Regions from separate parts of the Aquabacterium sp. J223 genome, predicted to be linked through region 1. Evidence: riboswitches for the same ligand, from Rfam matches in the RefSeq annotation. Region 1 holds a riboswitch; the other holds the start of a gene.

The links. Region 1 has a riboswitch for thiamine pyrophosphate ahead of LRS07_RS00930 (thiamine-binding protein). Riboswitches for the same ligand answer to the same signal wherever they lie in the genome.
Region 2: linked by a shared signal. The riboswitch ahead of LRS07_RS09735 (TonB-dependent siderophore receptor) and the one ahead of LRS07_RS00930 (thiamine-binding protein) in region 1 are both predicted to bind thiamine pyrophosphate.

What each region holds. Positions count from the first base shown of each region.
Region 1 covers NZ_CP088297.1:200,563-214,602, reverse strand. Annotated here, with positions in the region: gene LRS07_RS00975 (sulfatase family protein) at 22-1,350, shown strand; gene LRS07_RS00970 (Bug family tripartite tricarboxylate transporter substrate binding protein) at 1,375-2,376, shown strand; gene LRS07_RS00965 (YidH family protein) at 2,420-2,779, shown strand; gene LRS07_RS00960 (DUF202 domain-containing protein) at 2,776-3,093, shown strand; gene LRS07_RS00955 (PEP-CTERM sorting domain-containing protein) at 3,143-4,429, opposite strand; partial or broken gene LRS07_RS00950 (3-keto-5-aminohexanoate cleavage protein) at 4,784-5,021, shown strand; gene LRS07_RS00945 (TIR domain-containing protein) at 5,142-5,582, opposite strand; gene LRS07_RS00940 (SIR2 family protein) at 5,610-7,031, opposite strand; gene LRS07_RS00935 (toll/interleukin-1 receptor domain-containing protein) at 7,036-7,539, opposite strand; TPP riboswitch at 7,988-8,095, shown strand; gene LRS07_RS00930 (thiamine-binding protein) at 8,283-8,576, shown strand; gene LRS07_RS00925 (sensor histidine kinase) at 8,614-9,168, opposite strand; partial or broken gene LRS07_RS22135 (GAF domain-containing protein) at 9,236-9,715, opposite strand; gene LRS07_RS00915 (YciI family protein) at 9,960-10,391, opposite strand; gene LRS07_RS00910 (Hsp70 family protein) at 10,489-11,781, opposite strand; gene LRS07_RS00905 (amidase family protein) at 11,778-12,371, opposite strand; gene LRS07_RS00900 (amidase) at 12,253-13,227, opposite strand; gene LRS07_RS00895 (polysaccharide deacetylase family protein) at 13,234-14,040, opposite strand, start outside.
Region 2 covers NZ_CP088297.1:2,007,728-2,021,767, reverse strand. Annotated here, with positions in the region: gene cysD (sulfate adenylyltransferase subunit CysD) at 1-280, shown strand, start outside; gene LRS07_RS09755 (sulfate adenylyltransferase subunit 1) at 280-1,587, shown strand; gene cobA (uroporphyrinogen-III C-methyltransferase) at 1,604-2,311, shown strand; gene fdxA (ferredoxin FdxA) at 2,382-2,705, shown strand; gene LRS07_RS09740 (NAD(P)/FAD-dependent oxidoreductase) at 2,712-3,749, shown strand; TPP riboswitch at 3,835-3,940, shown strand; partial or broken gene LRS07_RS09735 (TonB-dependent siderophore receptor) at 3,935-6,165, shown strand; gene LRS07_RS09730 (class III extradiol dioxygenase family protein) at 6,108-7,004, opposite strand; gene LRS07_RS09725 (protocatechuate 4,5-dioxygenase subunit alpha) at 7,009-7,368, opposite strand; gene LRS07_RS09720 (Bug family tripartite tricarboxylate transporter substrate binding protein) at 7,455-8,462, opposite strand; gene LRS07_RS09715 (aldo/keto reductase) at 8,459-9,463, opposite strand; partial or broken gene LRS07_RS09710 (Gfo/Idh/MocA family oxidoreductase) at 9,537-10,491, opposite strand; gene LRS07_RS09705 (class III extradiol dioxygenase subunit beta) at 10,488-11,345, opposite strand; gene ligA (protocatechuate 4,5-dioxygenase subunit alpha) at 11,348-11,791, opposite strand; gene LRS07_RS09695 (amidohydrolase family protein) at 11,793-12,731, opposite strand; gene LRS07_RS09690 (NAD(P)-dependent oxidoreductase) at 12,738-13,661, opposite strand; gene ligK (4-carboxy-4-hydroxy-2-oxoadipate aldolase/oxaloacetate decarboxylase) at 13,669-14,040, opposite strand, start outside.

The sequences.
Region 1 (14,040 bases):
CGTCGATCTACAGTGGTCTCGATGACCTCCGCCCGCCGCCCCAACATCGTCTTCATCGTCGCCGACGACCTCGGTTATGCCGATCTCGGTTGTTACGGTGGGCGAGCGGCGGCGTTCGGCGCCGTCTCGCCGGTGCTGGACGCCATGGCCGCCCGCGGCATCCGCTTCACGCAGGGTTACGCCAATTCGCCCGTGTGCTCGCCGACGCGCTTCGCGCTGATGACCGGCCGCTACCAGTACCGCCTGCGCGGCGGCGCCGACGAGCCCCTGAGCGCCCGCACCCGCGGCAGCGCCGTGCTGGGCCTGCCGCCGTCGCACCCCACGATGCCGTCGCTGCTGCGGGACGCCGGCTACCGGACCGCGCTGATCGGCAAGTGGCACCTCGGCTACCCGCCGCACTTCGGGCCGCTGCGTTCGGGCTACCAGGACTTCTGGGGCCTGATGTCCGGCGGTGTCGACTACTTCACCCACCGCACCACCGACGGCAGCCCGGACCTGTGGGACGGCGAGCGTGAAGTGCAGGAGGCGGGGTACATGACCGACCTCATCTCGGACCACGCCGTCGCGTGGATCCGCGAGAGGGCCGAAGCGCCGGCCTCGCCCTTCTTCCTGAGCCTGCACTACACCGCGCCGCACTGGCCCTGGGAGACCCGCGACGACGAGGACCTGGCCGCCTCGCTCGCGCCCAACCTGTTCCACCTGCACGGCGGCAACGTGAAGACCTACGCCCGCATGATCCACCACATGGACGAGGGCATCGGCCGCGTGCTGCAGGCATTGGACGACGGCGGGGTGCTCGACGACACCCTCGTCGTCTTCACCAGCGACAACGGTGGCGAGCGCTTCTCCGACAACTGGCCGCTGGTGGGCGGGAAGATGGACCTCACCGAGGGGGGCATCCGGGTGCCCTGGATCGCGCAGTGGCCGCGCACCATCGCGCCGGGCCGTGTCAGCGCGCAGCACTGCATGACCATGGACTGGACGGCCACCGTGCTCGACGTGGCCGGCGTGGCGCCCGCCGTGGACCACCCGCTCGACGGCGTGTCGCTGCGGCCGGTGCTGACGGGAGAGGGCGCCGAGTTCCGCCGTCCGCTGCACTGGCGCATGAAGCACCGCGGCCAGCGGGCCCTGCGCGACGGCCCCTGGAAGTACCTGCGGGTGGACGACATCGACTACCTGTTCAACGTCGAGCTCGACGAGCGCGAGCGGGCCAACCTGGCGTCGCGCGAGCCCGAGCGGCTGCAGGCCATGCGCCAGGCCTGGTGCGACTGGCAGGACCGCCTGCCGGCCATTCCCGGGGACGCGACGGTGAGCACCGGCTATTCGGTGCGCGACATGCCCAGCCGCTGACACCCGACACCCAGGCCCACCGCAATGCCCATGACCACCCTTCCTTCTCCGTCCCTTCGCCGTGGCGCCGTGGCGCTGGCCGGCGCCGTCCTCCTGCTCGGGCCCGTCGCCTCGGCGCGCGCCCAGGCGCCCTCGGACTGGCCGAACCGGCCGGTGCGCCTCGTCGTGCCGCTGCCGCCGGGCGGGCCGAGCGACATCGTGCTGCGCGGCGCGCTGGAGAAGATGCAGCCGGTGCTGCGGCAGCCGCTGGTGCTGGAGAACAAGCCGGGCGCCAACGGCAACCTGGGGTCGGCCGAGGTGGCGCGCGCGGCGCCCGACGGCCACACCTGGCTGTGGACCACCGACACCACGGTGACGGTCAACCCGTTCGTCTACCGCACCATGGCCTTCAAGGTCGACGACCTGGTGCCGGTGATCCGCGCCAGCACCCTGAGCCAGATCCTGGTGTGCCACCCGGCCCTCGGGCTGCGCACGCTGGCCGACTTCGTGCAGCGCGCCAAGGCCGGCAAGGCCAGCTACGCCTCGGGCGGCTCGGGCTCGCCGGGCCACCTGACCACCGAGCTGTTCAGCAGCGCCGCCGGCATCGAGATGTCCCACGTGCCCTACAAGGGACCGGCGCCGGCGATGCAGGACGTGATGGGGGGCCAGGTGGACTGCGGCTTCCTGGCCGGCTCGACGGTGCTGCCGCAGGTGCGCGCCGGCAAGCTGACCGCGCTGGCGGTGTCGGGGGCGAAGCGCTCGGCCCTGCTGCCCGAGGTGCCGACCATCGCCGAATCGGGCTACCCCGGCTTCGAGGCCTCGTTCTCGCTGGTGCTCTTCGCCCCCCGCGGCACGCCGCAGCCCACCGTCGACCAGATGCAGGCGGCCATGGCCGACGCGCTGCGCAAGCCCGACCTGGTCGAGAAGCTGCGCGCCAACGACCTGGAGGTCATCGCCGCCACGCAGGCGCAGACCGCCGCGCGCCTGGACGCCGATGCGAAGAAGTGGGGCGCGCTGGTGAAGAAGATCGGCCTGCGCCAGGACTGACGCGACAGCGCACGGCCGAAGCCGCATCGTGGGTGACTCAGTGGTGCCCAGTCCACCCCCGTGGCGCCGTGAGGGCCAGGAGCCGGACTACCGGTTCTCGCTGGCCAACGAACGCACCTTCCTCGCCTGGATCCGCACCGCGCTGGCGCTGGTGGCCGGCGCCGTCGTGCTCGAGCAACTGGCCGTCCACCTGACGCCCCGCCCGGTGCTGGTCGGTCTGTCCGCCTCGTTGGCACTGCTGGCCGCCCTGCTGTGCGGCCTGGCGTACCGGCGCTGGCGGGCCAACGAGATCGCCATGCGCCACGGCCAACCGCTGCCGCACGACCGGGTCGGGCTGCTGCTGTCCGTCAGCACGGTCATCGGCGCCACGGTGATCGCGGTGCTGCTGCTCGGGCGGTGGTGACGCCGGCGCCCGCAGATGCCGGGCTGCAGCCCGAACGCACCGCGCTGGCGTGGCGCCGCACGGCGCTGCTGATGGCCGTGAACGCGATGGTCGCGCTGCGGACGGGTCTCGCCTCAGGCGATGGCCGATCCGTCGCAGCGGCCACTGCGTTGGGTGCGGTGGCGCTGCTCCTGGCGTTGGCCGGAAGCCTGCGCCAACGCCGGTTGGCCCAGGCGCCGGCGGCGGTGTCGCATCGGCTGCTGCTGTGGGTGGTCGGCGCGACGTGGCTGGCGGGCGCGGTCGCGCTCCTGCAGATCTGCCGGGCGGGCGGGTAGCGCTGCCGCCGGCACGCCCTTGGGCCGAGCTGGCCGACGGTGGCAGGGCTCAGCGGCGCGCACCCCGCCAACGCCGACCACCGAGCACCGCGGCCAGCCCCGCCAGGCTGAGCAGCGCCGTGCTCGGCTCGGGGACCGGCAGGGCCGGCGCGAAGCCCAGCTGCAGCGCCGCCACGCGCTGCAGCGCCCAGCTGTCCTCCGCGCTGATGCCGAGTTCGGCCGCGGCCAGCTCGCCATAGCCGAACTGCGCCGGGTTCTCCCCCGTCAGCGTGCCGAAGAGCGTCAGCGCGCTGAGGTAGCTGCCGTACTTGCTGGGATGGAAGCCGTCGTCGAACCACAGGTCGATCTTGCCGTCGGTCAGCGCATCGGCGGCGTAGAAGTCGCGCGTCGCCAGGCCGTCCTTCACGGCGCGCATGAAGGCCTCGCCCACCGGCGCGATGCCGGTGATGTCGCCCGCCAAGGTGGCCGCCCCGGCGTAGGCCAGGCGCAGTTCCTCGGTCATCGACTCCAGGTCCGGGAAGAAGGTGGTCTTCGGTGTGGCCGTCCGCGTGACCACGCCGGTCACGTCGTCGGTGGTGGAGACGAAGGCGCCGGTCACCAGGTCGGGCCGGGCCCAGGTCTGGTAGAGGTAGACGTCGGTCGAGGCGCTGGCGTTCGGATTGACGGGCAGCCGAAAGGTGTCCGACAGGCCCGCGTCCGTGCCGCGCTGGGCATTGCAGGCCGTGCTGCTGGCACCGCTGACCGCCACGCAGTTGTTGGTCTTCTCCGTGTTGGTGGCGCCGGCGTAGTAGTCGCGCTCGCGGTAGGTGGCCACCGTTCCGTTCTGCACGTACTCGCTGATCTTGTCGACGTAGTTGTTGAAGCGCGCCGGGTTGGAATTCAGGCCAGGGCGGCGGGTCAGTGCCTCGTCGCTCTGCTCCTGCAGCACCACCTGGCTCCAGGTCTGCGACGCGAGGTTGCTGCGCAGGTCCCAGTTGGCCGGGTTGGTGTTCAGCATGTGGCCGCGCAGCGTGGCCGCGTTGCGCGTGGTCATGGCCACGTCGTAGTCCAGGCCGGCCTGGAACGTCAGGCGCTGGAAGATGCCCGGCACGCCGCCCCAGGGCCGCGGCTCGTAGACGTTGCTGCCGGTGGCGTTGGTGGCCAACATGCCTTCCGTCAGGTCGCGCACGTTCTGGTGGTTGTAGCTCATCACCGGGTCGGCGCGGCCGAAGGTGAAGCTGTTGCCGACGAAGAGCACCGAGGTGGGCGCGGCCTGGGCGGCGGCGGCGCCAAGCAGCAGGGCGGCGGCGGCCAGCGGGCGCGCAAAGGCAGGGCGGCTCGAGGGGGCGGTGTTCAAGAGATGTCTCCTGCGGAATGGGCGGTGCCGGCGTCCCTAGGCCGGTCCCTCTTTTTTCCATTAGCGCGCAGTGCACTCACTCGCTCCATACGCGGTCGTACTTACAGCCCCCCATGTGAGGAGGAGGCGCCGCTGCGGCAAGCACTCGGCCGATGAGACGTCCGCGACATGCACACCGACAGGACGCGCTTAGCCGCCTGGTGCTGCTGGCCATCTAGCTGCCCGACCAGGACGCCTTAGGCGGCCAACCCTGCGATCGGCTCGACGAGATGCGCCACCGCCCCGGCGAGGGCGTGTTGGTGTTGGGGTAGGAGCCGTAGCGGTTTGAGTGGGAGAAGGTGGAGCGACTACGGCTACCGCTTCTCGGTGCTGGGGCGCCGGCCGCCACCAAAGCCCATTGCTGACCATGGCCGCGGTGATCGGCGGCAACGTGCACGTCGACCTGGAAGACAGTCTGTACCTTGGCCGCGGGCAACTGGCCCGCTCTTGCGCCGAGCAGGTACGCAGGATCCGCCGCATCCTGGAGTAGCTGTCGCTGGACATCGCGATGCCCGACGAGGCGCGGGCCATGTTGCAACACAAGGGCCGCTAGGCGGTGGCCGCCAGACGCTGAAGCCGATCGAGGTCAAGTCAGTCGTTGCTGAGGTCCGCTACACCCTGGAGCGGTGAAGCGGCCACACGGGAAGTTTGACCGCCGTCGGCAGTACAGGCCCTATCTGCCGGCTGCTTTGGCTGCGGCTTCAACCCAAGCGCCAAGATTCGCCCTACCGTCATCCTTGTTCCAGTAGTAGTGTTTGTATCCGGGAACACGCAGCGAGCAACAGTTGGTCGTAATGCCCTGCAGATCGGCGATTTTGCTAATGTCGATGGTCAGAATGCCGTTGCCCCGGGCAATGCTCTGGTCAATCTCGTACTTCACCCATTTGCTTTTGTGCGTGTTGGCGCCTACTAGCACAACCGTCACTGTGGTGCCGTTTAGCTGATTGTCGATCCATGTTCGGATCGCTTGGTCACCTTCACGTTCGACCTTCTCGAAGTCAGCTTTGTCGATGAACCCCGATTTCATGACGCCGCCGATAACGTTGCTGTTGCGCACATTCATCGCGCGATGCACGTCGTCATACTTGAAGCTAAAGAAAACTTTGCGAACCATTTGCTTCCCTCATGCACCCCCGGGTGCTTATCTGTTTAACTGTTTGATGATGTCAGTAATGGTCTTCACCATATCCTGGGGTGGAGTCCTCCTATCAAGAAGCTTTTGGACCATGGGAGCCACCCACTTATACTCACCGTAGAATTCGTCTGGGTTGGCAGAGATTTCATTCCATAGCTCCTGCGCCATAAAGCCGGTAGCCGCAACTGGGATGGGCAACAAATGATGTTCCAGCGCAATCTCGAACTCCCGTCGAACGCCATTGGCGTTGATCACCTTGTCCCCCTCCCGCTTGTTCCCAAAGAAGAACAAGGCGATGCCTGCCAAGCTGATCATTCGCTGCCGATACTGCTCCCACAGGTCTTTTAGGTTGTCGCCATGCTGAGGGAACGGCCGAACGATCAATTGAGCCTCTGAGTATTTCTGTGGGTCACCGTAGATCGCCTCCAAGGCGCCGTTGATGACGGCGCTGCCTACTCCCCAACCAAAACCGTTGATCACTCGACAGTTGGCTCGGACGCAACTGGCCGCCACCGCATGAATGAAGTTCTGCGCATCTTGACGAGCCCAGTCGCCGTACTCCTCAGCGCTGCCCGAGAAGAACACCGTACGCTTTCGGTACAGGCCATCGATTCTCCTCAGAATGTGATTGATATCTGAGTAGTTGTCGATCAGCAGCGTCTGGATGCCGAAGCGCTTCAAATCTTCAATGCGTAGCTCCTGCTTGCGGATCTTGTACCTAAACAGTTCGTCGTCGTCGCCAACCTCCCGCTGTGCCTCGCGCATGAAGCAGTAGTGGGTGCGCCTTGTGGCCCCACCGTGCAATCGGCTCAGCACGTAGTCGAGGTTGGGGTCAGTAAAACTGAAACCGATGAAGAGGAACGTCTTGGACACCAAGTCACCGCTTAGCGCCGTGATGAAGGGCGCGTGAGTGACGTAGTACCTCTCGTACTGCTCCTTATACAGGATGGCGTTCTGGGCCATGTGGACGTCGCCATGCATCTTGTAGACGATGGCGTCTCGCTTGGGCTTGCTGAGGGTAAGCTGATCCACCTGCGACTTAACATCCGGCACTCTGTACGCACGTCGCAGGGCGTCTTCAATGAGGGTGTCGTAGTTCGTGGTCCAAAAACTATAGATCGGCAGCCGCGCGACAATGTCGTGCACCTCGGACGGTTCGGCCTGCTCTGAGAACTCTCTGAGAATCTTCTTGGCTAGACCGTCGGCAGTTCGCTTGTTGTTCACATGGAATTGCGCCAGAGAGATGAGGTCGTGCTCCTTGGCTACGTCCAGCCCAAGTTCATGTGCGATGTCGCGTAGCAGCTCAGGCCAGTCAACATAACCGCTGCTCTTAGACATGCCAGCGCCAGCGAAGATCGCCGCACTGCCATTGTGCAAGTCCTGGACGAAGTCCTTAATGAACCCATCGATGACGTGTTGGGGCGACATAGGCTCAGAAGTTTGTCAAAGATTGAGGGGACTGCGAACCCTTGTGGTACCAGTACAGCGCGTTTCCAGCCGCGGATTGGTCGATTCTGCGGTAGAGCTGGAGGTATTCATTGCCGTAGTAGTTGCCAGAGGCGTCCCTCGTCGCAACGATCGCAATTTGATCGTTACGCTTTACGCCGTCCGCATATCCGAGCTCCCACGGACACCAACGAGATCCCATCGAATCATTGGTAGCGAGAAAGAGAAACGTGTCTACTCCCTTTATCACCGTGCGGATGCGATCTGCGGTCGTGGCATCGGGAACATCAGGCATGTATGGGTCCAACCAGTCGATGTAGAGCGCCAACCCCTGTTCTTTGAGCCACTGCTGCAGACCGAATGCAAAGTCCCGGTCCTTGTGGCTGTGGCAAAGAAAGCCTGTCTTCTGGCCATAGCTTCGGCCTCGCTGATTCCTCAAAGAAACATTGCGCGCAGCAGCGCTTCTTAGATCGTACTGGGAGACTGTCATCTCTATATCCCTGACGCTCGGAATGCTCGGTTAGTGAAAAACAATATATCTGAAGTTGACCCGCAACTTCTCCCATTAGTCTAACCGTCAAGCGAGGTTCGCGCAGTCATCCGGATAGGTGAGGCTTCCGCCTCATTGCATGAGAGCGTTGAGTTGATGGCGCGTTGAATTGGCTCAGGCCGAATGCAGGGTCTTGGACCAACCGTGGAGGAGCGGCTGTCAGCGCTATAACAAGCGGATTGTTCGGTGACAAAATCATCGCGCCCCGTATGCCTCCAATAACTGAATTTCAGGTCGTCGACCGTTGCGATCTTCTCTATAGGCAGAATCCGGTGACTGCGGTCCGTCCGGATCGGTCACTGGGCGCACTTTTGACGCGATAAGGCTCTTGCCTCACAGCGACTCATACAATTCCCACGCCTCGCCCGTCGCATCAACGCGCCAGCGCGGCATCCGCTGGGGGTGTTGGCACGACCGAACGGCTCGTGCCGACTGAGACAGTCCCTTTGAACCTGATTGAGGTAATCCTCGCGCAGGGAAGCAGGCTCAAGGGGCACCACGCGCGGCCCTGAGCGCTCGCCGACCTGCCATCTGCTGGAAGCACATGGCACAACATCCCACCTTCTTCTCCCGCTCGGTCTTCCGCCGTTCGCTGCTGGCGCTGTCGCTGACCGCCTGCGCCGCGGCCTTCGCGCAGCCCGCTCCGTCGGCGCCCACCACCACCCCCCACCCCCAGCGGCCACATGCTGGCCGAGATCCAGGTCATCCCGCGGCCGGCCGGCACCGCCGCCGACCGCTACAAGCACGTCGACGCGGCCATCGCGGTGATCCAGGCGTCGGGCCTGAAGCACGAGGTGCATGGCCTGGGCACGGTGGTCGAGGGGCCGCCGGACAAGGTGTGGGCGCTGCTGCAGGCGGTGCACCAGGCGACGCTGGAGGCCGGCGCCGAGCGAACCTTGAGCGTCATCAAGGTGTCCAGCGGCGCGCAGGCCGGCGGACCGACGGTGGAGGACCTGGTGCGCAAGTTCCGCCGCTGACGACGCGCGCGGCGAGCCGCGCGCCGGCGCCGCCCGCTCAGTCCGGCGGCCCGGCCAGCGGCAGGTGGGCGGTGAAGCGGGTGCCGTCGGCGTCGTCGGACGTCACCGCCATGCGGCCGCCGTGGGCCTTGGCGATCTCGGCGCAGATGTACAGGCCCAGCCCCAGTCCCTCGCTCGGGTGGTTGGGCTGGCCGGCGCGCCAGTAGGGCTCGAAGAGCCGGCCCAGCTGGCCCGGCGGGATGACGTTGCCGCGGTTGTGCACGCTCAGGTCCAGCCAGCCGGCGTGCGAGCGGCCCTCCACCACCACCGGATGCTCCGCCGCGCCATGGGCCAGCGCGTTGCCCACCAGGTTGGACAGCAGCTGCTGCAGCCGCGAGACGTCGCAGCGCAACGGCGCGCCGATGTCCAGCCGCACCTCGATGGCCCGCCCTGGCGACGCGAGCTGCAGCTCGGTCACCACGTCGGCCAGCGCCTGCTCGGCGTTCGCCTCGGTCTGCAGGCGCAACTCGATGCCGGTGCCCATGCGGCCGCGGGCGAAGTCCATCACGTCGTCGATGAGCGACGACATGCGGCTCACGCTCTTGAGCAGCATGTCGCCCAGGCTGGCGGGGGTCGCGCACGTTGGGCCGCTGCAGCAGGGCGGCGATGGTCCTGACGGTGTTCAGCGGGTTGCGCAGGTCGTGGCCCAGCACGGCGATGAACTGCTCGCGCAGCTCGGCGGTGCTCAGCGCTTCGGCCAGCGCGTCGCCGGTGCGCAGGTGGCGCCGTTCGTCGTCCAGCTGCTGCCCGATCAGCCGCGCGCACAGCGTGAACAGCTCGAGCGTGCGGGCCTTCAGGCCGTGCGCCGGCTTGGGGTCGATCGCGCACAGGTTGCCGAAGTACTCGCCGTTGCCCAGCATGATGGGCACCGAGATGTAGCTCTGGAAGCCGTAGAGGCGCGGCGTGTGGTGGTCGTGGTAGACGGGGTCTTCCACCACGTGCTCGATCATCACCGGCGACAGGGCCACCCGCACCTCCCGGCACAGCGTCGTCTCCAGCGGCAGGTCGTCGCCGGCCTTGAGGCCGAAGCCGATGGCGTCGTGCACCGCGCAGGCGGTCCACCGCTGGTTCGACACCCGCGCCACCGCGGCGAAACCCATGCCCGTCACCTCGTTGATGACCTTGAGGATGGACGGCACGGCTTCGATGCGCGCCACCGCGGCCAGGTCGGCCGCGATGTCGACCGATTCGTCGGCCGTGATGCTGCCGGGGGGATCTGCGAGGGGGGACTGCACGGGCGGGGTTCCCTGGGACATCGGGGAGCGCCGATGGTGACACACCCCGCGCCGAAGCCCCGGGACTTGCCCGGGCCCGCGTGCGTTCCCTCTTCCGCGGGCGCGTGCGTCAGCCGGCGCGCGAGGCCACCTGCTGCCGCAGCCGCTCCTCCTGCTCGCGCAGCTCGGGCGTCAGCGCCTCGCCGAAGTCCTCGGCCGAGAAGATCTGGCGGACCTCGATCTCGGAGTCGGTGCGCATCGGGTTCGGGCACTTCCTGACCCATTCGATCGCCTCCTGCAGCGAGGCGCAGTTCCAGATCCAGAAGCCGGCGACCAGCTCCTTGGTCTCGGCGAACGGCCCGTCGATGACGCGCCGGTCCTTGCCCGAGAACGCGACCCGGGCGCCGCGCGAGCTGGGGTGCAGGCCCTCGCCCGCCTCCATGACGCCGGCCTTGACCAGCGCCTCGTTGAAGGCGCCCATCGCGGCGAACTCGGCCTCGGTGGGCATCACGCCCGCTTCGCTGTCCGGCGTCGCCTTCACCATCACCATGAACCTCGGCATCTGGGCCTCCTTGCGTCGGGTTGGAACGATCCGGGGCGGCCGTCCGCCCCGCTGTTGCACGACGCGCGAGAAGGGGTGCGATCGACAAGCGCCCCGGTCACGCCGTCGCAAACAGCCGGCGCGCGTGCTCGCCCAGGCCCTGGCTGACGCTGGCGAAGCGGTCGCCGTGCCGCGCCACGGCGCGCGGGAACGCCGCCGCCAGGCGCTGCGTCAGCGGGCCCAGGCCGGTGGAGCCGCCGGTGAAGTACAGCGCGTCGACCGCGTCCGGCGCCACGCCGGCGTCCTGCACCGTCGTGCGGGCGGCGGCGACGATGCGGTCCAGGTCGGCGGCGAGGGCCTGCAGCAGCCGCGGCTCGTCCAGCGCCACGTGCAGGCCGGGCTCGATGAGCGAAAGGTCGATGTCGGCGCGGCCGTGTTCGGCCACCGCGATCTTGGCCGCTTCGGCCCGGCCCAGCAGCGCATGGCCCAGGCGTTCGTCCAGCACGGCCATCAGCCGCCGGTGGTGCGCCGGCTCGGCGTAGAAGTCGCGCATGCGGCGCAGCTCGGCCAGCCGCTGCGGCGCGTACACCGTGTTGATCCGGTGCCAGGTCGACAGGTCGAAGTAGACGCGGCTGGGCACCTCGCGGCCCTCGGGGCTGCGGCCGCGGTGGCCCAGCAGCGGGTACACGCCCTCCAGCGCCACGCGGCGGTCGAAGTCGGTGCCGGCGGTGTGCACGCCGTGGTTGGCCAGGATGTCGTCCTGCCGCTCCAGCCGGTCGCGGCGCCCCGGGCCCACGCGCACCAGCGAGAAGTCCGAGGTGCCGCCGCCGATGTCGGCCACCAGCACGCGCTGCTCGGTGGTGGCGCCGCGCTCGAAGTCCAGCGCCGCGGCGATCGGTTCGTACTGGAAGTGCACCTCGCCGAAGCCCACCTCGCGGGCGGCGCGTTCCAGCGCCTGCTGCGCCGCGTGGTCGGCCGCCGGGTCGTCGTCGACGAAGAACACCGGCCGGCCCAGCACCACCCGCTGCAGCGGCCGGCCGGCCTGCGCTTCGGCCACCGCCTTGAGGTGGCGCAGGTAGCCCGCGACGACGTCGAGGAAGCGCACCGCCCGGCCGCCGCCGACGTCGGTGTGCTGCTCGGCCAGCGGCGAGCCGAGGATGCTCTTCATCGAGCGCATCAGCCGGCCGTCCAGCCCGTCCACATAGGCCGCCAGCGCGGCGCGGCCATAGAGCTGCCGCGGCGCCGCGTGCGGGCGCTCCTCGTCGGCCGCGTAGAACACGGCCGTGGGCATGGTGACGTGCTCGCCTTCCAGCGGCACCAGCCGCACGCCGGCCTCACCGTCCGCCGGCAGCGCGATGGCCGAGTTGGAGGTGCCGAAGTCGATGGCGCACCAGGGTGCGGATGCCGTCATGCGTCGCCGGGCGACGGCGGCCAGCGGTGCGCCCAGGGGTGCGCCGCCTCGTAGGCCGCGCCGATGGCACACAGCAGCGCGTCGTCGCCATGGCGGCCGACGAGCTGGAAGCCGATCGGCAGGCCGTCGGGCGCCGCGGGCGCGGGCAGCGCCAGCGCCGGCACGCCGGCCGCGTTGACGAAGGCGGTGAAGGCGGCGTGGCCGCGCGGGCCCGCGGGCCGGCCGTCGATCACCGGCGGGTAGACCTCGGTCGCCGGCCAGGGCATGGCGGCGGCGGTGGGCGTGAGCAGCAGGTCGAAGTCCTCGAACAGGCGCTGCACCGCTTCCTGCACGCGGCGCGCGGTGTTGAGCGCCTGCACCAGCGCGGTGGCGGGCAGGGCGGCGCCGGCCTCGGCCATCGCCCGTGCACCGGGCCCGACGAGGTCCAGCGCCCCGGGCCGGTCGTGCAGCAGCCAGGCCACGCCGCTCTGGCTAAGCACCGGCCACACGGCCTGGTTGATCACCGCCGGCAGGTCGAAGCGGTCCTGCGTGTGCACCTCGTGGCCCAGCGCGGCGAAGCGGCGCGCCACCTCGGCCACCGCGGTGTCGATCACCGGGTCCACCGGCCCGTCGGCCACCTGGCGCAGGTGCAGCACGCGCAGCCGCGGCGGCGCCGCGCGCGGCGCGTGCGGGGGGCAGGTGCAGGCTGGCGGCGTCGCGCCGGTCGGGGCCGGCCAGCACGTCGAGCATCGTGGCCACGTCGGCCACGGTGCGGCCGATCGGGCCCACGACCTCGAAGTGCAGCAGGATCTCGGGCAGCCCGCCGTGGCGCGGGATGCGGCCGGTGGTCGGCTTCAGGCCGACCAGGCCGCAGTGGCCGGCGGGGCGGCGGATGGAGCCGCCGCCGTCGGTGGCCAGCGCCAGCGGGCCGACGCCGCTGGCCACCGCGCACACCGCGCCGCCCGACGAGCCGCCCGGCGTCAGCGCCGGGTTCCACGGGTTGCGGGTGGTGCCGAACAGCCCGTTGTCGGTGTAGCCCTGCACGGTGAACTCGGGGACGTTGGTCTTGGCGAACAGCAGCGCGCCGGCCTGGCGCAGCCGCGCCACCGGCAGCTCGTCGTCCACCGGCACCTGCTGCTCGAACACGCGGCTGCCCCAGGTGGTGCGCAGGCCGCCGGTGACCAGGCTGTCCTTGACGCTGACGGGCACGCCGTCCAGCGCCGACCGCGGCGCGCCGGCCTGCCAGCGCTGGGTGCTGGCCTGCGCGGCCTGCAGCGCGCGCTCGGCGTCCAGCGTGGCCACCGGGTTCAGCGTCGGCTGCACCGCCTGCAGCCGCTGCAGCACGGCCTGCAGCGCGTCCGCCGGCGTGAAGCGGCCTTCGGCGTAGCCCTGCGTCAGGGCCTGCACGCCCAGGCGCCACAGCGGCGCGCTGGGGTCGGTGTGTTCAGAGCTCGTTGTCGTCGGCATGGGGTTCTACAGGTCCAGGTTGAGCGTCGCCACGTGGTCGCAAATGGCGCCGGGCGTGGTCATCCACACCCGGCCCTGGTCGCGCGCCGCGGCGATGTGCGAGAGCGCCCGACGCAGGTGCCGCAGCCGGTAGGGCTGGCCGACGATGTACGGGTGCAGCGCGATGCCCATCACCAGCGGCATGGCGCGCGCCTGCTCCAGCATCTCGTCGAACTGGTCGACGATCATCTGCGCGAAGTCCTTCGCGTCCATCTGCCGGGCCACGATCATCGGGATGTCGTTCAGCTCCTGCGGGTAGGGCACCGCCCACAGCGCGGTGCCGTCGCGGGTGGCCATGCGCACCGGCTGGTCGTCGTGGCACCAGTTGAGGGTGTAGCGGTAGCCCGTCTCGGCCAGCAGGTCGGGCGTGTGCCGGCTCTCCGAGATCCAGGGCGACAGCCAGCCCTGGGGCGCGACGCCGCTGTGCCGTTCCATTTCGCGCCGGCAGTGCAGCAGCAGTTCGCGCTCGGCCGCCTCGGGCAGCGTGCCCTGGCGCTCGGCGTTGCTGTGGCCATGGCCCACGAGCTCGTCGCCGCGGGCCACGCAGGCGGCCACCAGCTCGGGGCAGTGGTCGTAGAGGGCGGTGTTGATCAGCGCCGCGGCCGGCAGGCCGAGCTGGTCGAACAGTTCCAGGCAGCGCCAGGCGCCGACCCGGTTGCCGTACTCGCGCCAGGCGAAGTTCAGCACGTCGGGCTGCGGCGAGGCCGGGCCGATGTTGGCGCCCAGGCCCTCGCCGAAGGCGAAGTGCTCCAGGTTGAAGCCGAGGTACACCGC
Region 2 (14,040 bases), 1.8 Mb from region 1:
CAAGCACGAGCGCGAGGTGGTGCGGCGCAAGGGCTTGCTGGTGCCGGTGACCGAGGTCACGCCGCCCGAGGCCGGCGAGACCGTCGAACGGGTGCCGGTGCGCTTTCGCACCGTCGGCGACATGACCTGCACCTGCCCGGTGGAAAGCGACGCCGACAGCGCCGCCGCCATCGTGGCCGAGACGCTGACCGTGACGGTGAGCGAGCGCGGCGCCACCCGCATGGACGACCGCACGTCCGACGCGTCGATGGAACGCCGCAAGAAGGAAGGTTATTTCTGATGTCCGCCGTGCCGAAGAACCACGAGACCATCACCGGCGCCGTCGACGACCACCGCGCCCTGCGCTTCCTCACCTGCGGCAGCGTCGACGACGGCAAGAGCACGCTCATCGGACGCCTGCTGTTCGAGAGCCAGGCCATCCTGGCCGACCAGCTCGACACGCTGGCCAAGCGCGCCGCCGGCGAGCCGATCGACCTGTCGCTGCTGACCGACGGCCTGGAGGCCGAGCGCGAGCAGGGCATCACCATCGACGTGGCGTACCGCTACTTCGCCACCAAGACGCGCAAGTTCATCATCGCCGACGCCCCCGGCCATGAGCAGTACACCCGCAACATGGTGACCGCAGCCGCCGGCAGCGACGCCGCGGTGGTGCTGGTCGACATCACCAAGATCGACTGGCGGGCGGCCGAGGTGCAACTGCTGCCCCAGACCCGGCGCCATGCGCTGCTGGCGCAGCTGCTGCGCGTGCCGAGCATCCTCTTCGCCATCAACAAGATCGACGCGGTGGACGACGCCGGCGCAGCCTACGAGGCGGTGGGCCAGGCGCTGCGCACCTTCGCCGCCGCCGCCGGCATCCAGGTGGCGGGCATCGTGCCGGTCTCCGCCCTGCGCGGCGACAACGTCACCCAGCCGCTGGACGCGCCCTGGTACCACGGCCCCTCGCTGCTGCAGCTGCTGCACACCCTGCCCGCCACGCAGGAGCGCACTCAGGGCGACCTGCTGCTGCCGGTGCAGTACGTCGCCCGTGAAGGCGAAGGCACCGGCAACCAGCCGCGCACGCTGTGGGGCCGCATCGCGCATGGGCAGGTGAAGGCCGGCGATGCGGTGCAGCTCTTCCCCAGCGGCCAGCGGGCGGTGGTGGCCGAGGTGCGCCGTGCGGGCGAAGTGGTGGCGAAGGCCGAGGCCGGCCAGTCCGCCGGCCTGGTGCTGGACCGCCAGCTCGACGTGTCGCGCGGCGACTGGATCGGCACCCCCGAGGCGCTGAAGAGCACACAGCGCTTCACCGCCACGCTGGCCTGGCTGGACACCGAGCCCGCGGTGGTCGGCCGCAAGTACTGGGTGCGCCATGGCAACCGCTGGGTGCAGGCGCGCATCGCCAGCATCGACCACCGCCTGGACATCCACACCCTGGACGAGACCGACGCGCACGAACTGGCGGTCAACGACATCGGCCATGTCACGGTGGAGGTGCAGCAGCCCCTGCCGGTGGAAGCCTATGCGGACAACCGCATCGGCGGCGCCCTGATCGTCGTCGACCCGACCAGCAACCGCACCAGCGGCGCGCTGCTGGTCTCGCAGCCGCAGTAGGCCCCGGGCGGCGCCGATGACCGGCCGCGTGGTGTTCGTCGGCGCCGGCCCGGGCGCGGCCGACCTCATCACCCTGCGCGGCCTGCAGCGGCTGCAGCAGGCGGAGGTGGTGCTGCACGATGCCCTCATCGACCTGCCGGCGCTGCAGGCGCTGGCGCCGCAGGCCGACTGGCAGCCGGTGGGCAAGCGCGGCTTCGCCGACGACAGCACACCGCAGGTCCAGATCAACCGGCGGCTGGTCGCACTGGCGGCCCGCCACCGCACCGTGGTGCGCCTGAAGGGCGGCGACCCCAGCATCTTCGGTCGGCTGGAAGAGGAGCTGGCCGCGCTGGCGCAGGCCGGCATCGCCTGCGAGGTGGTGCCCGGCGTCACCGCCGCCAGCGCCGCCGCCGCCCACGGCCTGCGCCCGCTGACCCGGCGCGGCAGCGGCCGCAGCGTCACCCTGGCCACCGCGATGACGCGCGAGGGCGAGCTGCACGCCGTGCGCCACGCGGACAGCGAGGTGTTCTACATGGCCGGACGCCAGCTGGCGTCGCTGTCCGAGCGCCTGCGCGGCGAAGGCTGGGGCGGCGGCACGGCGGTGCACGTCGTCTCGCGCGCCGGCTGGCCCGACGCCCGGGCCAGCGACCACACCGTCGCCACCCTCGCCCAGGCCCAGCCGCTGCACGAAGGCCGTCCCACCGTGGTGGTCGTGGGCGCCGGCGGGCAGCCGGTGCCGACTTAAAATCCTTCGTTTGCCGCGCGGCGCCATCGCCCTCGGCTGCCCTTCGCCTTCGACGTCCCCAGAGATCGACATGACCCACGTTGTCACCGAAGCCTGCATCCGCTGCAAATACACCGACTGCGTCGATGTCTGCCCGGTGGACTGCTTCCGCGAAGGCCCCAACTTCCTGGCCATCGACCCCGACGAGTGCATCGACTGCGCCGTCTGCATCCCCGAGTGCCCGGTCAACGCCATCCTCCCGGAGGAGGACGTGCCGTCGGACCAGCTGGCCTTCATCAAGCTCAACGCCGACCTGGCCAAGCAGTGGCCCAGCATCACCAAGCGCAAGGCGCCGCTGCCCGACGCCGACGACTGGAAGGACCGCAAGGACAAGGTGTCCGAGCTGATCAAGTAGCGCCCCATGACCGTGGACGCGCTGGTCATCGGCGCGGGCCCGGTGGGCCTGTGGCAGGCCTTCCAGCTCGGCCTGCAGGGCCTGCGCTGCGCCGTCGTCGACGCCCTGCCCTTCGTCGGCGGGCAATGCGCCGAGCTGTACCCCGACAAGCCGATCTACGACATCCCCGGGCTGCCCCGCTGCTCGGGCGGTGAACTGGTCGAGCGGCTGCAGCAGCAGCTGGCGCCCTTCGCCGTGGAACGGCACCTGGGCCAGGAGGTGACCTCACTGCAGCGGCGCGCGGACGGTCGCTTCGACGTCGCCACCGAGGCCGGCACCCGCCTCGACGCCGGCGTGGTGGTCATCGCCGGCGGCCTGGGCGCCTTCACCCCGAAGCGGCTGCGGGTCGAGGGCCTGCGCGCCTTCGAGGGCCGGCAGGTCTTCCACCACCGTCCGGACGATGCGGTGACGCGCGGCCGCCATGTGGTCGTCGCCGGCGACACCGAGTCGACGCTGTCGTGGGCGCTGGCGCTGGCCGAGGGCCGCGCCGCCGCCCGCATCACCGTCGTGCACCGCCGCGACCACTGGCGCGCCGAGCCGGCCACGGTGTCGCGCTTCCACCAGGCCCTGGCCGCGGGCGACGTGCACCTCTCGCTCGGCCAGCCGGTGGGCCTGGCCGAACGGGAGGGCCGGCTGGTCGCGCTGACCCTGGCCACCGCCGAGGGCGCCGAGGTCCAGCAGCCGCTGGACCTGCTGCTCGTCGGCCTGGGCCTGTCCCCCCAGCTCGGCCCCGTCGCGCACTGGGGCCTGGCGATGGAGCGCCGGCTGCTCACGGTGGACACCGAGCGCTTCCAGACCAGCGAGCCGGGCATCTTCGCGGTGGGCGACATCAACCACTACCCCGGCAAGCGAAAGCTCATCGTCTGCGGCTTCCACGAGGCCACGCTCGCCGCCTTCGCCGCGGCCGAGCACCTCCATCCCGGCGAGCGCGTGCCGCTGCAGTACACCACCACCAGCCCGGCCTTGCAGCAGCGGCTCGGGGTGGCGGGCGACACGCCGATCTGAGCCTCTGCCCGCTGGCTCATCCTCTGAGCCACGGGCCGCCCTACGCTTTCGTTATCATCCGGCCCGCGACGGCGTCCTGCGCCGTCGCATCCGCTAGGGGTGTTGGCCCGCCTGACCGGCGAGCCGACTGAGAGAGTCCCTTTGAACCTGATTGAGGTAATCCTCGCGCAGGGAAGCTCGCATCGATGGAGGGCCGCCGTGCCGTCCGGTGTTCGCGCCCTGCTCGTCGCCCGGACACCATGATGACGAGCCCTTCTTCCTTTTCCCCTCCTTCGCCCAGCGTCCGCCCCGCGCGCATCGCGCTGGCCGCCGCGCTGGTGGCCGGCGCCCTGCCCTCGGCCATGGCCCAGGCCGGCGGCACCGGCCTGGACGTCACCGTCACCGCGCCGCGCAGCCCGGGCCTGGCCATCGGCGGCTTCGCCGACGTGCCGCTCAACCGGCTGCCGGTGCAGGCCACCAGCATCCCGGCCGAGGTGCTGAAGGACAGCGGCAGCGGCCGGCTGGCCGACCTCACCCGCTTCGACGCCGGCGTGTCCGACGCCTACAACTCGGTGAACTACTGGGACATCCTGTCGGTGCGCGGCTATGCCCTGGACAACAAGTACAACGTCCGACGCGACGGCCTGCCGATCAGCGCCGAGACGCGGCTGCCGCTGGACAACAAGGCTGCGGTCGAGATCCTCAAGGGCACCAGCGGCATCCAGGCGGGCACCAGCGCACCGGGCGGGCTGCTGAACCTGGTCGTCAAGCGACCGGAGGGGCGCATCCGCAGCGGCACGGTGGGCGTCGCCTCGCGCGGCGGCGTGCTGACCTCGGTGGACCTGGGCGACCGCTTCGGCGCGGACGGCGCGGTGGGCCTGCGCCTCAACGCCGCGGCCGAGCGCATCGCCCCGCCGCTGCGCGACGCCCGGGGCGAGCGGCACCTGTTCGCGCTGGCCACCGACTGGCGGCTGTCGGCCGACACGCTGCTGGAGGCCGAGTTCGAGACCAGCCGCTTCGCCGCGCCCAGCCAGCCGGGCTTCAGCCTGTTGGGCAACGCGTTGCCGGCGCCGGTGGACCCGCGCATCAACCTCAACAACCAGCCCTGGTCGCAACCGGTGGTGATGCGCGGCGACACCGGCTCGCTGCGCTGGACCCAGCGGCTGAACGCCGACTGGCGCTTCACCGCGCACGGCGGCGTGCAGCGGTTGAAGACGGACGACCGGCTGGCGTTTCCGTTCGGCTGCAGCGCCGAGAACAACTACGACCGCTACTGCAGCGACGGCACGTACGACCTGTACGCCTTCCGCAGCGACAACGAACGCCGCCGGACCACCGCGGCACAGTTCAGCCTGGACGGCCGCATGACCACGGGCGGGCTGGAACACCGGCTCAGCACCGGCGTGCTGCTGTCGCGCTTCACGCAGCGCATGGAGCCGCGGCTGGACGACGGCACGGTCGTCGGCAGCGGCAACGTGTCGGGCACCGCCATCGTGCCCGTGCTGCCGGCGCTCGGCCTGGTGCCCAACACGGAGCGCACAGAGAAGAGCACCGAGCTCTTCCTGCGTGACGCGTTGAAGGTGAACGACCAATGGACGGCGTGGCTCGGCCTGCGCCACACCCGGCTGGACCGCAGCAGCGTGCGCACGGACGGCACACGGGCCACCGACTACGCACAGTCCTTCACCACCCCTGGCTGGCGCTGGGCTGGCAGGCGACGACGCGTCATCTGGTGTACGCCAGTTGGGGCGAAGGCGTCGAATCCCAGGTCGCGCCCAACCGCGCCGGTTACGTCAACGCCGGTCAGCCGCTGGCCGCGCTGAAAAGCCGCCAGGCCGAGGTCGGCGTCAAGGGCACGGGCGACGTGCTGGACTGGCAACTCAGTGCCTTCCGCATCAACCGGCCGCAAAGTGCCGTGCTGACGGTGACCTGCACCGACGGCACGCCGGGCTGCAGCCAGCAGGCGATCGACGGCAGCGCCCGTCACCAGGGCCTGGAGGCGGCGACGCAGTGGCGCCACGGCCCCTGGCAGCTGGCCGCCAGCGCGCTGCTGCTGGACGCGCAGCGCGAGGGCAGCGTGAACCCCGCGGTCAACGGCCAGCGCCCGCCCAACGTGCCCGAGCGCCTGTTCCGGCTGAACGCCCGCTACCGCGTGGCGGCGGTGCCCGGCCTGTCGCTGCTCGGCGGCCTGGTGCACGAGGGCGACCGCACGCTGCTGCCGTCCATCGGAAGCCCGACCATCCCCTCATGGACCCGGCTCGACATCGGCCTGGTCCATGTCCAGCGCGTCGGCGCCACCTCGCTCACCTGGCGCGCCGGCATCGAGAACCTGGCCGACAAGCGCGCCTGGCGCGAAAGCCCGTACCAGTACGACCACGTCTACCTGTACCCGATGGCGCCGCGCACCTTCCGGGCGTCGCTGCAGGTCGACCTCTGAGCGGCCGCCGGCTCCATCAGCATCATGCCGGCCGCGGTGTTGGAGATGGGGATGTGGTACAGGCGCTCGCGCTGGACCACCGCCTCGCCCAGTGCCGCGCGGGCGGCCAGCCACATCAGCAGCTCGATGCCCTGCGTGCCGGTCTGCCGCACCAGCTCGACGTTGTCGAACTGGGTGGCCCACGTCGGGTCGTGGACCAGGCTTTCCATGAAGCGCAGGTCGAAGTCCTTGTGGATGAAGCCGGCGCGCTGGCCGTCGAGCTGGTGCGACAGCCCGCCGGTGCCCACCACCAGCACCTTCAGGTCGTCGGGCAGCGCGGCGATCGCGCGGCCCACCGCCTCGCCCAACGCCCAGCAGCGCCGGGCGGTGGGGATGGGGTGCTGCACGGTGTTGATGCACACCGGGATCACGCGCACCGGCCAGCGCTGGTCGGGCCACAGCAGCGCCATCGGCAGCGTGAAGGCGTGGTCGACGGTCATCGCCTGGCAGGTGGTGAGGTCGAAGTCGGCGGCCGCCAGCGACTCGATCAACCGCCACGACAGCGCCGGATCACCGGCGAAGGGCCGCACGGGCGGCAGGCCCCAGCCCTCGTCGGCGTTGCGGTACTCGGCCGCCGCGCCGACGGCGAAGGCCGGCATCTTGTCGAGGAAGAAGTTCAGCCCGTGATCGTTGTAGAAGACGATGGCCACGTCGGGCCGCTGCTCGGCCAGCCAGCGCCGCACCGGCGGGAAGGCGTCGAAGAACGGCTTCCAGTACGGGTCGCCCTGCAGGCCGCGGGCGATGGCGCCGCCGATGGCGGGCACGTGCGAGGTGGTGATGCCGCCGACGATCCGGGCCATGGCCTCAGCCCCCCTGGGCGACGAGCATCGCCTTGAACGCGTCCTTGCTCATGCCCGTCTGCAGGGCGCCGAGGTCCTGCACGTCCAGGCCGAAGATGCCGGCCAGCTTGGCGAGGTAGTACACGTTGCCGCCGGCCTGCAGCAGCGCCGGCACGTCGCGCCGGCGCACCGCCTCGCGCTGCTCCACGGTCAGGCCGTAGCGCGCGCAGTAGGCGTCCTCGTCCTCCACGAAGGCACGCCGGTTGGCGGCGTCGTTGAAGGAGAAGCACATGCTGTTGAGCGCATAGCCCTTGGCGGCCATGGCGCCGTCGAACAGCACGGTGCCGGGGATGGGCGCGGGGCCTGGGGTCTGGCGGGGCTTCATGCCCGCCAGTGAACCGCCAACCCCGCGCCGGGCCCTTGCGCTGGGTCAAGCCGCCGCCATCGTGGCGGCGGCCGGCGCACCGCGCGTCACTCCGGCTCGATCTTGGCCGCCTTGATCACCGCGCCCCAGCGGCTGATCTCGTTGTTCAGCAGCGTCTGCAGTTCGGCCGGCGAGCCGGCCCTGGGCAGCACGCCCAGTTCCTTGAACCGCTGCTGCACGCCGGCACTGCTGACCGCCTCGTTGGTGGCGGCCTGCAGCCGGTCGATGATGGGCTTCGGCGTGCCGGCCGGCGCGGCCAGGGCGTTCCACGACGCCACCACGTAGTCGGACACCCCCTGCTCCTGCACGGTGGGCACGTCGGGCAGGCGGGCGTAGCGCTGGGCGCCGGTGGTGGCCACCGCGCGGATCACCTTGGCGTCGAGCTGGCCCATGATGGGGCCGAGGATCTCGAAGCCGACGTCGATCTCGCCGGTGCGCAGCGCGTTGACCACCGCCGGCGTGCCCTTGTAGGGCACGGTGACGGCGTCGATGCCGGCGCGGGTCTTGAACAGCTCGGCCGACAGGTGCTGCGTGCTGCCGACGGCGATGGTGCCGACGGTCAGCTTGCCGGGGTTGGCCTTGGCGAAGGCCACCACGTCGCGCAGCGTCTTGAAGCGCGAGTTCTCCGGCACCAGCACGCCCAGCTCGAAGAAGGCCATGGTGCTGATGAAGGCGAAATCCTTGTGGATGTCGTAGGGCAGCTTCTTGAACAGCCCCTGGCTGACGGCGTTGCCGTTGCTCACCACCAGCAGCGTCAGGCCGTCGGGCGCGGCCTTGGCCGCCGCCTGCGAGGCGACGATGCTGCCGGCGCTGGGCCGGTTGTCGACCACGATGCTGGTCTTGAGGATCTGGCCCATGGCCTGCGTCACCGTGCGCGCGGTGAGGTCGGCGATGCCGCCCGGCGCGAACGGCACCAGCACGGTGATCGGCTTGCCGTCGGGGAAGGCGCCCTGGGCGGCGAGCGGCCCGGCGACGCCCGCCAGGCCGGCGGCCCCGCCGGCGGCCAGGAGATGGCGGCGCGTCAGGCCGGCGGTCGGGTGGTCTTCGTGCTTCATGCGTCGAACTCCTCGGTGTCGATCTCGGTCTGGGTGGCCGCGTTGTAGCGCGGGCCGGCCACGGTGCCCTGGTGGATCAGCTCGCCGGCACGGCGCAGCACGTCGTCCGGCAGCCGCAGGTCGGCCGCCGCGACGTCCTCTTCCAGGTGGGCGACGGACGTGGTGCCCGGGATGGGGATGACGTGCTCGCCCTGCGCCAGCAGCCAGGCCAGCGCGAGCTGGGTCGGTGTGCAGCCGACCTCGGCGGCCAGTGCCTGCAGCGGCGGCAGCAGCGCCAGGTTCTTCTGCAGGTTCTCGCCCTGGAAGCGCGGCATGGCACGGCGGATGTCCTTGGCGTCGAGCTGCGCCGCATCCCGCACCGCGCCGGCGAAGAAGCCGCGGGCCACCGGGCTGAAGGCGACCAGCGCGACGCCGAGCTCGCGGCAGGCCTGCAGCACGCCCAGCTCCACGTTGCGCGACCACAGCGAGTACTCGTTCTGCACGGCGGCGATCGGGTGCTCGGCGTGGGCCCGGCGCAGGGTCGCGGCGGACACCTCGGACAGGCCGATCGCCCGCACCTTGCCGGCACGCACCAGGTCGCCCAGCGCGCCGACGCTCTCCTCGATCGGCACCCGCTTGTCGTACCGGTGCAGGTAGTACAGGTCGATGACGTCAGTGCGCAGGCGCTTCAGCGCCGCCTCGCAGGTGGCGCGCAGCTTGTCCGGCCGGTTGTCGATGACGCGCTTGACGCCGTCGGGGAAGGTCTCGCCCTGCATGCCGCACTTGCTGGCCAGGGTGAACCTCGATCGGTGGGGCCCGAGCACCTCGCCCACCAGCGTCTCGTTGGCGCCGAAGCCGTACAGCGCGGCGGTGTCGAACAGCGTGACGCCCAGGTCGAGCGCGCGCAGCAGCAGGCGGGCGGCGTCTTCCTTCGACGGCGGCACGCCGTAGGCGTGGCTCAGGTTCATGCAGCCCAGGCCGATGGCGGAGACCTGGAAGGGGCCGAGCGGACGTTGGTGCATCGGGACGGGACTCCTCAGCGGAAACACAAACGGCCCCGGTGGAGGGGCCGCAGGCGACGGGACAGCGGGCCGGTCAGGCGGCGTCGAACTGCTGCTCCAGGTCGTGCAGCACCTGGTAGCAGGGCAGCACCTTGGCGACACTGGCGTTGGGCTCGCGGCCTTCGCGGATGGCGGCGAAGAACTCGCGGTCCTGCAGCTCGATGCCGTTCATCGACACGTCGACCTTGGAGACGTCGATCTTCTCTTCCTTGCCGGTGTACAGGTCGTCGTAGCGGGCGATGTAGGTCGCGGTGTCGCCGATGTAGCGGAAGAAGGTGCCGAGCGGGCCGTCGTTGTTGAACGACAGGCTCAGCGTGCAGATGGCGCCGTTGGCGGCCTTGAGCTGGATGCTCATGTCCATCGCGATGCCGAGCGTCGGATGGATCGGCCCCTGCACCCCGTTGGCCTTCACGATGGGGCTGCCGCACTGGTAGGCGAACAGGTCCACCGTGTGCGCCGCGTGGTGCCACAGCAGGTGGTCGGTCCAGCTGCGCGGCTGGCCCAGCGCGTTCATGTTGGTGCGGCGGAAGAAGTAGGTCTGCACGTCCATCTGCTGGATGTGGAACTCGCCGGCGGCGATCTTCTTGTGCACGTACTGGTGGCTCGGGTTGAAGCGGCGGGTGTGGCCGCACATGGCCACCTTGCCCGTCTGCTTCTGCGTCGCCACCACCGCCTGGGCGTCCTTCAGGCTGTCGGCCATCGGGATCTCCACCTGCACGTGCTTGCCGGCCTCCAGGCAGGCGATGGCCTGGCTGGCGTGCATCTGCGTCGGGGGTGCAGAGGATGACGGCGTCGACCTCCTTGATCGCCAGCGAATCGGCCAGGTCGGTGGTGACGTGGCCGATGCCGTACTTGTCGGCGACTTCCTTCGTCTTGTCCAGCTCGCGGCCGACCAGCGAGATCACCTCGACGTCGGGAATGTTCTTGATGCCGTCGAGGTGCTTCATGCCGAAGGCACCGGCGCCGGCGAGGGCGACTTTGATGGTCATGCGTTGTTCTCCAGTACCAGGTGGCCCACCGCGGTGTTGGACGCGGGGACGTGGAAGAAGCGGTGCTTGACGGTGGGCTTCGGCCCGCCCGCCACATCGGCCATCGCGCCGCGGGCGATCAGCCACATCACCAGTTCGATGCCCTCGGAGCCGGCCTCGCGCACGTACTCGATGTGCGGCACCTTGGCCAGCTCGGCCGGTTCGGCGATCAGTCGGTCGAGGAAGCGGTTGTCCCAGTCCTTGTTGATCAGGCCGGCGCGCGGACCCTGCAGCTGGTGGCTCATGCCGCCGGTGCCCCAGATCTGCACGTTCAGCGGCTCGTCGTAGCTGTCGATCGCCTTGCGGATGGCCTTGCCCAGGTTGAAGCAGCGCTGGCCCGACGGCACCGGGTACTGCACCACGTTGACCGCGAAGGGGATGACCTTGCAGGGCCAGGCGTCGGGCTGGCCGAACAGCAGCGACAGCGGCACCGTCAGGCCGTGGTCGACGTCCATCTTGTTGACGATGGTGAGGTCGAAGTCGTCCTGGATCACCGACTGGGCGATGTGCGACGCCAGCTCGGGATGGCCGTACACCTTGGGCACCGGCCGCGGTCCCCAGCCCTCGTCGGCGGGTTGGAACTCGGCCGCCGTGCCGATGGCGAAGGTCGGGATGAAGTCCAGGCTGAAGGCGGTGGCGTGGTCGTTGAAGACCAGGAACACCACGTCGGGCGGGTTCTCCTTGATCCAGCGCTTGGACGGCTCGTAGCCGGCGAACAGCGGCTGCCAGTACGGCTCGCCGGTCTTGCCGAGGTCGAGCGCCGCGCCGATGGCCGGCACGTGCGAGGTGAAGACGGAGGCGGTGATCTTGGCCATGGTCAAGCCTGTTCCTTCCGGCCGGCGAGGCCCTGTGGCTGGCGGTGCGGCTGGGCGTCGCCGTCCTCGCCGAGCACCCGGTTGCCGTTCGCGGAACGGCCACCCTTGATCATCATGTCGCGGTACTCCTCTTCGGTCATGCCGGTCATCGAGCCCGCCATCTGCTGGAAGCTCCGGCCGTCGGTGGCACCGATCTTGGCGAGGAAGTAGATGTTGCCGCCGAGCTCGATGCAGCGGTTGAGGTCGCGGTCGAGCACGGCCTGCTTCTGCGCCTCGGTCATCTGCCACTCGTCGAGGTAGGCGCGCTCGTTCGCCTTGAAGCGGGCGCGGTTCTCCGCCGTCATCAGCGACATGCAGAACTGGTTCAACCAGTAGCCCTTGCGGGACTGCTCCGCGTCGAAGATGGTGGTGCCGGGAACGTCGAGATAGTCTTTCTTCAGGGACATGTCAGACCTCCTCTGGCCAGTACAGGCGCATCGGGTTGTCGACCAGCAGCTTCTTCTGCAGCTCGGGGGTGGTGGCGATGTGGGGGATGAAGTCGACCAGCAGCCCGTCGTCGGGCATGTGATCCTTCAGGTTCGGATGCGGCCAATCGGTTCCCCACAGCACACGATCGGGGAAGGTGTCGACGATGCGGCGGGCGAAGGGCACGACGTCCCGGTAGGCGTTGCGCTCGCCGTTCAGCGCCGGCGGACCGGCCACCGACAGCCGTTCGGGGCAGCTGACCTTGCTCCACACGTTGCCATGCTCGCGCATGAACTTCAGGAAGAGTTCGAACTCCGGCCCGTCCACCGGCTTGCTCACGTCCGGCCGGCCCATGTGGTCGACCACGACGGTGGTGGGCAGCGCGGTGAAGAAGTCCCACAGCTCGGGCAGGTCCACCGCCTCGAAGTAGATGACCACGTGCCAGCCGAGCTTGGAGATGCGCCCGGCGATCTCCATCAGCTCGTCCTTCGGCGTGAAGTCGACCAGCCGCTTGACGAAGTTGAAGCGCACGCCGCGCACACCGGCGGCGTGCAGGGCCTGCAGTTCGTCGTCGCCGACCGAGCGCTTCACCGTGGCCACGCCGCGCGCCTTGCCGCCCGACGCCTGGCAGGCATCGATCAGCGCCCGGTTGTCGGCGCCGTGGCAGGTGGCCTGCACGATGACGTTGCGGGAGAAGCCGAGGTGGTCGCGCAGGGCGAACAGCTGCTCCTTGCTGGCGTCGCAGGGGGTGTACTTGCGCTCCGGCGCATAGGGGAACTGGGCGCCAGGCCCGAAGACGTGGCAATGGGCGTCCACCGCGCCCGCGGGCAGTTGGAAGGCCGGCTTGCTCGGGCCGGTGTACCAGTCCAACCAGCCGGCGGTCTTGGTGTGGTTGCCCGTCGCGGGCTTGCCGTTGCTCATGGGAGGTCAGTCCTTGTGCTTCACAAACGAGAGGATGCGGTCGGCCTCGGTGCGCCAGTCGGCGCTGCGGGCGAATGAAGGCGTTCCCTTGACGCCGAACAAACCGCCGTCGGCCAGGTCGGCGACCCAGGCCTGGCGCTCGGCGGTGCCGGCGGCGGACCAGGGCTCCAGCCCCGCCTCGCGCACCGTCTGCGCCACCTCGCGCACCTCCTCGCTGCGGCGCCGGCCATGCTCGATCACGCGCTGGAAGAAGTAGGCCGCCTGCTTCTCCCAGTCGATGCCGGGGAAGGTCTCGTGCAGCGAGGCGATCACAGCGTCCTCGACGCCATAGTGCCGGGCGGTGGTGAAGCTCTCGATGACCATCGCCTCCAGGCCCTTGATCATCACGCTGCGGCACATTTTGGTGGCCGAGGCGACCCCCAGCCGGTCGCTGCTGACCTTGGCGGCGAAGCCGAGGGCGTTGACCAGCGGCTCCAGCGCCGCCGCGTCGGGCCCGCCCAGCAGCAGCGGCACCTTGATGCGGTAGGGCGGGATCGAGGTCATCACCGCGCCCTCGACGTAACGACCGCCGGCCGCGTTGACCGCGGCCGCCGCGCGCTGCTTGGCGCCGGGCGAGGCGGAGTTGAAGTCGAGTAAGAAGGCGCCGCGTTTCACGGCGGGCGCGCAGGCCTCGGCCACGGTCACCGCCTGGCTGGCGGTGACGGCGGAGACGATGAGGTCGCAGCCCTCGGCCAGTTCGCGATGGGACGCGGCCAGCACCACGCCATGCGCCGCCGCATGGTCGCGCAGGGGCGGCGCGCGGTCGTCGAGCAGCTTCAGGTCGAAGGCGCGCACCGCCACGGCCTGCGCCCGCAGGTCCTCGGCCAGGATGCGCCCCACCTCGCCGTAGCCGACGAGACCGACCTGCCATTGCTGCGGGGTCGCGCTCATGGCGATGTCAGTCGATGTACTTGAGGCCCGCCTTGGCCAGCGGCTCGCGCATCTTGTACATGTCCAGGCCCAGCGTGCCGGCGGCGAGCTGTTCGCGCTTGGCGCCTTCGTTGGCCTCGCGCGCCAGTGCGGCCTCCAGCGTCTTCTCGGCCATGGCGCGCGGCACGCAGACCACGCCGTCGTCGTCGGCGACGATGACGTCGCCCGGCGTCACCCACATGCCGGCACACACCACCGGAATGTTCACCGAGCCCAGCGTCGCCTTGATGGTGCCCTTGCTGCTGATGGCCTTGGACCAGACCGGGAACTGCATCTCGGTCAGCGTCTTCACGTCGCGCACGCCGGCGTCGATGACCAGCGCGCGCGCGCCGCGGGCCTG